One region of the Streptomyces sp. NPDC015144 genome, then DNA from elsewhere that is predicted to be linked to it. Evidence: riboswitches for the same ligand, from Rfam matches in the RefSeq annotation. Region 1 holds a riboswitch; each other region holds the start of a gene.
What was found. A riboswitch is a leader RNA that binds a small molecule or an ion and turns the genes downstream of it on or off. The one in region 1 is predicted to bind thiamine pyrophosphate.
Positions count from the first base shown of each region.

Region 2: it holds a riboswitch for thiamine pyrophosphate, as region 1 does, so the genes downstream of both, thiC (phosphomethylpyrimidine synthase ThiC) here and thiO (glycine oxidase ThiO) in region 1, are expected to answer to the same signal.
Region 3: it holds a riboswitch for thiamine pyrophosphate, as region 1 does, so the genes downstream of both, ACF08W_RS22575 (thiamine ABC transporter substrate binding subunit) here and thiO (glycine oxidase ThiO) in region 1, are expected to answer to the same signal.

Region 1 is NZ_JBIBUU010000003.1:274,534-277,735, reverse strand. Features, by position in the region: gene ACF08W_RS07905 (Rv2175c family DNA-binding protein) at 1-216, opposite strand, end outside; gene ACF08W_RS07900 (NAD(P)/FAD-dependent oxidoreductase) at 279-1,538, opposite strand; TPP riboswitch at 1,623-1,735, shown strand; gene thiO (glycine oxidase ThiO) at 1,733-2,947, shown strand; gene thiS (sulfur carrier protein ThiS) at 2,944-3,174, shown strand; gene ACF08W_RS07885 (thiazole synthase) at 3,177-3,202, shown strand, end outside.
Region 2 is NZ_JBIBUU010000009.1:240,221-243,422, forward strand. Features, by position in the region: gene ACF08W_RS18210 (YibE/F family protein) at 1-1,044, opposite strand, end outside; TPP riboswitch at 1,076-1,209, shown strand; gene thiC (phosphomethylpyrimidine synthase ThiC) at 1,202-2,977, shown strand; gene ACF08W_RS18220 (hypothetical protein) at 3,146-3,202, opposite strand, start outside.
Region 3 is NZ_JBIBUU010000013.1:152,462-155,663, reverse strand. Features, by position in the region: gene ACF08W_RS22580 (ABC transporter permease) at 1-179, opposite strand, end outside; gene ACF08W_RS22575 (thiamine ABC transporter substrate binding subunit) at 275-1,384, opposite strand; TPP riboswitch at 1,458-1,574, opposite strand; gene rlmN (23S rRNA (adenine(2503)-C(2))-methyltransferase RlmN) at 1,674-2,780, opposite strand.

The sequences.
Region 1 (3,202 bases):
CAGGGTGCCGGCGAGGCCCTTGACCACCTTGTCGCCGTCGATGAAGGCGGCGGGCACCTGGAGCGTCCGGTTCTCACCGCGGCGCACGGCGATCAGCTGGCCCTCCTTGACCAGCTGGCGCACGCGCGTCACCTCGACACCGAGCATGTCGGCGATGTCGGGCAGGTGGAGCCAGGCGGGTACGAGAGCATCGGTCTTCGCGTCAATCTCGGTCACAGGGACAAGCCTGCCATCCCGCACCGACAGCCGACACCCGGACTCCGCCCTTCAGGGCCGCGCTACCGCAGCGCCGCCGACTTCAGCGGTACGGCGGGGTCGGCCACCGCCCCGGGATCCAGCCGCGTTCCCGCCTCGATGAGCTTGCGGCCCTGCGCCAGGTCGCGGGGGCGCCCCACGGCGAGCACCGCGACCAGCACGCCGTCGCGCAGCCAGCACACCGACCAGGCGGGGCCGGCCGGATCGCCGCGCCACAGCAGGGTGTCGGCGCTCCCGTGGTGGCCCGCGTACTGGACGAAGCGGTCGAACTGCTCGGACCAGAAGTACGGCACCGGGTCGTAGACCGGCGGCGCGGGGGCGTCGTCCGAGGCCCCCGCGGCCAGGATGTGGGCGGCGGCCGTGCGCGGGCCCTGGAGGGCGTTGTCCCAGTGGTGGACGAGCAGGCGCTCGCCGTAGCGGGCGGAGGGGAAGGAGGCGCAGTCGCCGACCGCGTACACATCGGGCAGCGAGGTGCGCAGCGCCTCGTCGGCGGTGACCGATCCGTCGGGGCCGAGCGCGATGCCGGAGCCGGCCAGCCAGCCGGTGGCCGGGCGGGCGCCGATGCCGACGACGACGGCTCCGGCCGGGATCGTCCGGCCGTCGGCGAGGACCACCCGGCCCTGCTCGACGCGGTCGACGCGGGTGCCGGTGAGGAGTTCGGCGCCGCTGTGCGCGTACCAGGCGGCCATCGGGGCGGCGACCTCGGCGGGCAGCGCGCCGGCGAGCGGGCGGTCGGCGGCCTCGACGACGGTGACCGCGCAGCCGGCGGCGCGGGCCGCGGTGGCGAACTCGGCGCCGATCCACCCCGCGCCGACGATCACCACGTCGTGCTGCTCGTGGAGGACCGGCCGCAGCCGGGCCGCGTCGTCCAGGGTGCGCAGCAGGTGGACGCCGGAGACGCCCTCGGTGCCGGGCAGGACGACCGGTTCGGCGCCGGTGGCGATCACCAGGACGTCGTAGGGGACGGCGCCCGCCCCGGTGTCCAGCTCGTGCGCGTCCGGCCGCACTCCGGTGACCTCGACGCCCAGGCGCAGTTCGATGTCCAGCGCCTCGAAGTCGATGTCGAACGCGGAGCTCTCGGCCGTGCCGAGCAGGACCGCCTTGGACAACGGGGGCCGGTCGTAGGGCTGGTGGGGCTCGGCTCCGATCAGCACGACCGGGCCGGTGAAGCCCTGCTCCCGCAGGGCCACCGCGGTCTGCACCCCGGCCATGCCCGCGCCGACGACCACGACGCGGCGCCCGGTCCGCCCGTCCGGCTGCTCTGACTGCTGCTGCTCGCTCACCCGTGACACCTTACGCATCTGATGATCAGTCAGGAAGGGGCGGGTTCTCGGCCCCGGCCGGGACGGGGTCTAGGCTGACCCCCGTAGAGCACTCGCGGGAGCCCGGACGCACCGGGCTGAGAGGGAGGCTGGCCGGCCTCCGACCGTACGAACCTGATCCGGGTCATGCCGGCGAAGGGAGGGGCTGGAAGCCCATGCGTTCCCCTCGGAACGGAAGCGGTTACGACGTCCTCGTCATCGGGGGCGGGATCATCGGTCTGGTGACCGCCTGGCGGGCCGCCCAGCGCGGTCTGCGCACCGCGGTCGCCGACCCCGAGCCGGGCGGCGGGGCCGCCCGGGTGGCGGCCGGGATGCTGGCCGCCGTCACCGAGCTGCACTACGGCGAGGAGCTGCTGCTCGGCCTCAACCTCGCCTCCGCCGCCCGGTATCCGGCCTTCGTGGCCGAGCTGGAGGAGGCGAGCGGGCGGGAGACCGGTTTCCGCGCCTGCGGCACCCTGGCCGTCGCGCTGGACTCCGACGACCGCGCCCATCTGCGGGACCTGCACGCCCTGCAACGGCGTTCGGGGCTGGAGTCGGAGTGGCTCACCGGCCGGGAGTGCCGCCGGCTGGAGCCGATGCTGGCCCCGGGGGTGCGGGGCGGTCTGCGGGTCGACGGCGACCACCAGATCGATCCGCGCCGGCTGGCCGCCGCCCTGCTGACCGCCTGCGAGCGGGCCGGGGTGGTCTTCCACCGCGAACGGGCGGTGCGGCTGGCCGTCACGGGCGGCCGGGCCGCCGGGGCGGTGCTCTCCGGGGGTACGGAGCCGGCGGCCGACCAGGTCGTGCTGGCCGCGGGCAGCCTCAGCGGCCGACTGCCGGGGGTGCCCGAGGAGGCCGTGCCGCCGGTCCGGCCGGTGAAGGGCCAGGTGCTGCGGCTGACCGTGCCCGCCCGGTACGCGCCGTTCCTGAGCCGGACGGTCCGGGCCGTGGTCCGGGGCAGCCACGTCTATCTCGTACCGCGCGAGAACGGCGAGCTGGTCGTCGGCGCCACCAGCGAGGAGCTGGGCTGGGACACCACCGTCACCGCGGGCGGCGTCTACGAGCTGCTGCGGGACGCCCACGAACTGGTCCCCGGCATCACCGAACTGCCGCTCACCGAGACCCTGGCCGGTCTGCGCCCCGGCTCCCCCGACAACGCCCCGCTGCTCGGCCCCACCACCCTGCCCGGCCTCCACCTCGCCACCGGCCACCACCGCAACGGGGTGCTGCTCACCCCGCTCACCGGGGACGTCATGGCCGAGTTCCTCACCGGCGGCGAGCCGCCCGAGCAGGCCCGCCCCTTCACCCCGCGCCGCTTTCCGCCCGCCGCCTCCGGGAGCCCCGCCGCGGCTCCCGGAGCCTCCTCCGTACGTCAGGAGCAGCCCGCATGACCGAGCCCGTACACCCTTCCGCGCCGCTCTCCGTGTCGGTGAACGGCGCGCCCCGGCCCCTTGCCCCGGGCACCACCCTGGAGGCCCTGGTCGCCACGTTGACGGCGGCGTCCTCGGGGGTGGCCGCCGCCGTCAACGAGACCGTCGTCCCGCGAGGCCGGTGGGGCGCGACCGCGCTGGCCGACGGCGACCGGGTCGAGGTCCTGACCGCGGTCCAGGGGGGCTGACCGTGTCCGACGACGTCTTCGCCCTCGG
Region 2 (3,202 bases), on a different contig from region 1:
GACGGTCACGTCGTCGAGCACGCCGAGCGAACCGATGATGACACCGGCCAGCAGCAGCCCGCTCATGTCGATGTGCGGGTAGAGGCCGTGGATGAGACCGGTGTCGTCATCGGTGTTGCCGCTCAGGCTCGCCCACCCGATGAAGAGCGACCCGAGCAGCCCGATCAGCAGCAACGAGACCAGCGTGCCGACCACCGCGACCGAGGTGCGGGCGGTCGGGCCGTGGCACATGTAGAGCGCGATCAGCATGATCGCACTGGACCCGACCACCGCGACGAGCAGCGGATTCGAACCCTGGAGTATGGCCGGGAGGATGAAGAGGGTCAGCACGGCGAACGACACGGCCAGCGCGATCAGCGCCATCACCCCGCGCATGCGCCCCACCGCGACCACGACCAGCGCGAAGACCCCGGCCAGCAGGGTCATCGGGAACTTCCGGGCCACGTCCGTCACGGAGTACTGGAGCTCGTGGGGCGCGTCGGGGGCGTACGCCGTCACCACGCCCTGCCCCTCGCGCAGTTTGCGCGGTGAGTCGGGCTGGACGATCTCGGTGAAGGTCCGCCCCTTGTCCCGGCCGGTCGTCACCTCGATCGTCGCCTTCTCGCAGAGCCCCCGCTCCTTCCCCGCGTCCGGCGCGGTGGAGCCGTCGAGCGGCGTCTGAACAGCGTTCACGTCCTTGCAGTTCACCTTGGTGACGGTCACCACCTTTCCCTGCTGGGTCTGCCGGTCGAAGCCGACGCCGGTCCGCTCGTGCGGCGGCGTGCCGCCCGGCCAGAGCGCCACCAGACCGACGAGAACGGCGGTGGCGAACGGAATCAGTACGGCCGCGATGACCTTCCGCAGATGCCGGGAACCGGGTGCCGCGGGGCCGTGGCCGTGAGAATGGCCGTGGGAGTGGTCGTACGCGGATCCGGGCGGCTGGTCGTTCGTTCGGCCGTGCGTTCTGTCGTGGGGTACGCCCTGAGACCGGGCCTGTGGTTCGTGGTCCGTGTGGGGAGAGGTCACCGGCCGATCATCGCAAGAACGGCCGGGCCCTCTGTTCATCGCGCCGGACGGGGCGCTAGCGTGGAGGAACCTTTGCACACGCGGGAGCTCGGAGCACCGGGCTGAGAGGGCGCTGACATCCGTACGTCCGTACGGGACAGGCTGCGCCGACCGCCGAACCTGTTACCGGGTAATGCCGGCGTAGGGAGTAGGTCTCATGACCACATCGGACGCACGCACGCCTGCCTCGGACCAGAGCGTCGAGGCCGGGAAGTCCATCGGCTGGCACAAGGGATACGTCCAGGGCTCGCGCCCGGACCTCCGGGTGCCGGTCCGCCAGGTGCACCTCAGCAACGGCAAGGCCGTGACGCTGTACGACACGTCGGGTCCGTACACCGACCCCGCGGTCGACACCGAGGTCCGTCGCGGACTCGCACCGCTGCGGGAGAACTGGATCACCGCCCGCGGCGACACCGAGGAGTACCCCGGCCGCCCGGCCCGTCCCGAGGACGACGGGCTCAGGCACACCTCGCCGCGTGGTGGGCTGCGCAACCTCGACGCGGTTTTCCCCGGACGCCCGAGGCTGCCGCGCCGCAGCGGCACGGGCCGCCCGGTGACCCAGCTCGCGTACGCCCGCCGGGGCGAGATCACCCCGGAGATGGAGTACGCGGCCATCCGGGAGAACGTCGAACCCGAGGTGGTGCGCGAGGAGATCGCGGCCGGCCGGGCCGTACTGCCGGCCAACGTCAACCACCCCGAGACCGAGCCGATGATCATCGGCAAACGGTTCCTGGTGAAGGTCAATGCCAACATCGGCAACTCCGCGGTGACTTCCTCCATCGAGGAGGAGGTGGAAAAGATGACCTGGGCAACGCGCTGGGGCGCCGATACCGTCATGGATCTGTCCACCGGGCGCAACATTCACACCACCCGTGAGTGGGTTCTCCGTAATTCACCCGTTCCGATCGGTACCGTCCCGCTCTACCAGGCACTCGAAAAGGTGGACGGTCGGGCGGAGGAGCTGACCTGGGAGATCTACAAGGACACGGTTGTCGAACAGGCCGAGCAGGGCGTCGACTACATGACCGTCCACGCCGGCGTACGCCTCCCGTACGTACCGCTGACCGCGCGCCGCAAGACCGGCATCGTCTCCCGCGGCGGCTCGATCATGGCGGCCTGGTGCCTCGCGCACCACAAGGAGTCCTTCCTCTACGAGCACTTCGAGGAGCTCTGCGAGATCCTCGCGAGCTACGACGTGACGTACTCGCTGGGCGACGGCCTGCGGCCCGGATCCATCGCCGACGCCAACGACGAGGCGCAGTTCGCCGAGCTGCGTACGCTGGGCGAACTGAACGCGGTGGCCAAGCGGTTCGGCGTTCAGACCATGATCGAGGGGCCGGGCCATGTCCCGATGCACAAGATCAAGGAGAACATCGACCTCCAGCAGGAGATCTGCGAGGAGGCGCCGTTCTACACGCTCGGCCCGCTGACCACCGACATCGCGCCGGCGTACGACCACATCACTTCGGGCATCGGCGCGGCGATGATCGCGTGGTGGGGGACGGCGATGCTCTGCTACGTCACGCCGAAGGAGCACCTGGGCCTGCCGAACCGGGACGACGTGAAGACCGGCGTCATCACGTACAAGATCGCGGCGCACGCGGCGGATCTCGCCAAGGGGCACCCGGGGGCGCAGGACTGGGACGACGCGCTCTCGGACGCCCGTTTCGAATTCCGCTGGGAGGACCAGTTCAACCTGGCCCTCGACCCGGACACGGCACGGGAGTTCCACGACGAGACGCTGCCGGCCGAGCCCGCGAAGACGGCCCACTTCTGCTCGATGTGCGGGCCGAAGTTCTGCTCGATGAAGATCTCCCAGGACATCCGGCGTGAGCACGGAGGCACGGCGGAGGAGATCGAGGCGGGCATGGCGGAGAAGTCCAAGGAGTTCGCGGCGAGCGGGAACCGGGTGTACCTGCCGATCGCCGACTGACCGCCCGCTGAGCCGTCGTGCTCCGGGCGGCTGTCGTCCGGAGCACGACGGGTTGCCGCCGAAGTTCCCCCGTCCGGTGGCGGGGCTCGGCGCGGGCCCCGGGGACGGACGGGCCGAAGAGCGCGCGGAGTGATCCCTGCCCGCCGGCCGCCGCCCGCCGGCCGGCGATCAGTCGCGCTCGTGGTCGGGGCCGCCGAAGTCGGGGCTGGTGAAGTCCGGCGAGGT
Region 3 (3,202 bases), on a different contig from region 1:
GCGGTCGAGGCGAGCGCCTGCCAGCAGGTGAACCAGAGCACCTCGCGGATCTCCGGCCGGCCCAGCACCTCGCCGATCCGCCCGAACTGCCAGACACCGTCCGTCTTCAGCCCCCGGCCGACGATCGCGGCGACGGGGTAGGCGAAGAACAGCGCGAAGAACGCGACGGGCACGGCCATCAGACCGAACCGCGTCGCGCCCCGCCGCAGGGCCGGACCGCGGGCCGGGCGCACGGCTCCGCCGCCCGGTCCCGGCCCGCGTCCCGCGGTCCTCGTTACTTCACGACGAGCGAGGACCACGACTGGACCCACTGCTCACGGTTCTTGGCGATCAGTTCCGGGGCGACGGTCCCGGGCCGGTCCACCGTCGCGCCGAACTTCGTGAACAGCTCCGGCAGCTTCGCGTCCCCGGAGACCGGGTTCACGAACATGTTGAGCGGCATGTCCTCCTGGAACCTCTTGCTGATCAGGAAGTCCAGCAGGGCCTTGCCGCCCTTCTCGTTCGGCGCCCCGTCCAGCAGCCCGGCGAACTCGATCTGCCGGAAGCAGGCGCCGGTGACCACGCCGGTCGGGGCCTGGGCCGGCTGCGGCTTCGCGTACAACACCTCGACGGGCGGGCTGGAGGCGTACGAGACGACGAGCGGCCGGTCTGCCTTGGCCTTCTTGCCGCCCGCCGAACCGGAGAACTCCTCGTTGTACGCCTGCTCCCAGCCGTCGACGACCTTGACACCGTTGGCCTTGAGCTTCTTCCAGTAGTCCTGGTAGCCGTCCTCGCCGTAGGCCGCGACGGTGCCGAGCAGGAAGCCGAGGCCGGGCGACGAGGTCGCGGCGTTCTCGGTGACCAGCAGGTTCTTGTACGCGGGCTTCGCCAGGTCGTCGAAGCTGGCCGGCGGTGCCAGCTTCCTGTCGGCGAAGTACTTCTTGTCGTAGTTGACGCAGATGTCGCCGGTGTCGACCGGGGTGACCCGGTGCTCGGCGTCGAGCACGGTGTCCTTCGCGACCCGGTCGAGGCCCTTGGCCTCGTACGGGGTGAAGAGCCCGCTGTCGAGGGCGCGGGAGAGCAGGGTGTTGTCGACGCCGAAGAACACATCGCCCCGGGGCGAACCCTTGGTCAGGATCTCCTGGTTGAGCGCGACGCCCGCGTCCCCGCTCTTCAGTACCTTGACGGTGTAGCCGGTCTCCTTGGTGAACTCCGCCAGGACCTCCTTGGAGGCGTTGAAGGAGTCGTGGCTGACCAGCGTCACGGTCTTGGAGCCGGGGCCCTTGGTGCCGCCGGAGCCGGCGGACGTGTCGTCGGAGCCTCCGCATCCGGCGAGTGCGGTGACGCCGACCGCGGCGGCGAGGGCCGAGACCGCGAGCCGGCCGGTCCTGTGTGTGGTGCTCATTGTGGATTCCTCCTGGGTTTTGGCCAGGAAGAGACGCGGCCCCACCCGCGGAAAGCGGGCAGGGCGCAACAGCATGAGTTGATGACCGAACTTCCTACCCGGAATGACCCGGGCGAGGTTCAGAGGGTCTGCGGCCGACCTGTCCTCGGTGCCGCACTCTCAGCGCTGTGGCGCTCCCCTGTCGGAATATGAAGTTGATTTCGGGCACAGAGTACACGGGCCTCGACGGCCACCCCGGGGGGTGTCCGTTCCGGCCGTCCTCCACCGGACCGGACACCCCCCGGCGCACTCAGCGCTCGGACGCCGCCAGCTGCCCGCAGGCCCCGTCGATCTCCTGGCCCCGGGTGTCCCGCACGGTCACCGGCACGCCGTGGGCGGCGATCGCCTCGACGAAGGCCCGCTCGTCCTCGGGCCGCGAGGCGGTCCACTTGGAGCCGGGCGTGGGGTTCAGCGGAATCAGGTTGACGTGTACACGCTTGCCCTTGAGCAGCCGGCCCAGCCGGTCGCCGCGCCACGCCTGGTCGTTGATGTCCCGGATGAGCGCGTACTCGATGGAGATGCGACGGCCGGACTTCTCCGCGTACTCCCACGCGGCGTCCAGCACCTCGGCCACCTTCCAGCGGGTGTTCACCGGCACGAGGGTGTCGCGCAGTTCGTCGTCCGGCGCGTGCAGCGACACGGCGAGCCGGCACTTGAAGCCCTCGTCGGCGAAGCGGAGCATCGCCGGCACCAGGCCCACGGTGGAGACCGTGATCCCCCGCTGCGAGAGCCCCAGTCCGTCCGGCTCCGGGTCGGTCAGCCGACGGATCGCGCCGACCACCCGGTTGTAGTTGGCGAGCGGCTCGCCCATGCCCATGAAGACGATGTTGGAGAGCCGGGCCGGACCGCCGGGGACCTCCCCGTCCCGCAGCGCCCGCATGCCGTCGACGATCTGGTGGACGATCTCGGCGGTGGACAGATTGCGGTCGAGCCCGGCCTGCCCGGTCGCACAGAACGGGCAGTTCATCCCGCAGCCCGCCTGCGAGGAAATGCACATCGTCACGCGCTCGGGGTAGCGCATCAAAACGGACTCCACGAGCGTCCCGTCGTGGAGCTTCCAGAGCGTCTTGCGGGTGGTGTCGTCGTCGCAGCTGATGTGGCGGACCACCGACATCAGGTCGGGGAACATCGCCTCGGCGAGCTTCTCCCGCGAACCGGCGGGAATGTTGGTCCACCCGGCGGGGTCGTGCGTGTACCGCGCGAAGTAGTGCTGCGAGAGCTGCTGGGCGCGGAACGGCTTCTCGCCGATCGCGGCGACGGCCTCCCTGCGCTCGGCGGGCGTGAGGTCGGCGAGGTGCCGCGGCGGCTTCTTGGCTCCGCGGGGCGCGACGAAAGTGAGTTCTCCGGGCTTAGGCATGGTTCATCCAGTGTCGCAGACACGCCGTGGTCCTCCGGGCCGTCGCCCAGCTCAGGCCAGGCGACGGCTACGCGGAGCCGGTCGTCATTGGTCGTCACCGGTTGTCACTGGCAACCCTTCGACGGCCCACAGACGGCCCGGCGTCATGGCTCTACCACAGGTAAAAGCCCCAGGTGGGGAACCGCGCGCCCGCAAGGCATGCCACCATCGGTGCGCTTCCCAGCAGCTCTTACCGCTTCTTGCGGATGCTGCGCTTCTTCGCCTTGGCTTCTTTCTCCTTGCGCTGCGCGACCCCATAGGCGGACCAGGGCCCCTGATGCTTCGCGCAACGAGAGGTGCCTACTACTGCGAGATTTCGGCACGCCGTACCGGCATTGGTTCGAGCGCCGCACTTGGACTGTGATGCCATTGCCTGCCCTCCA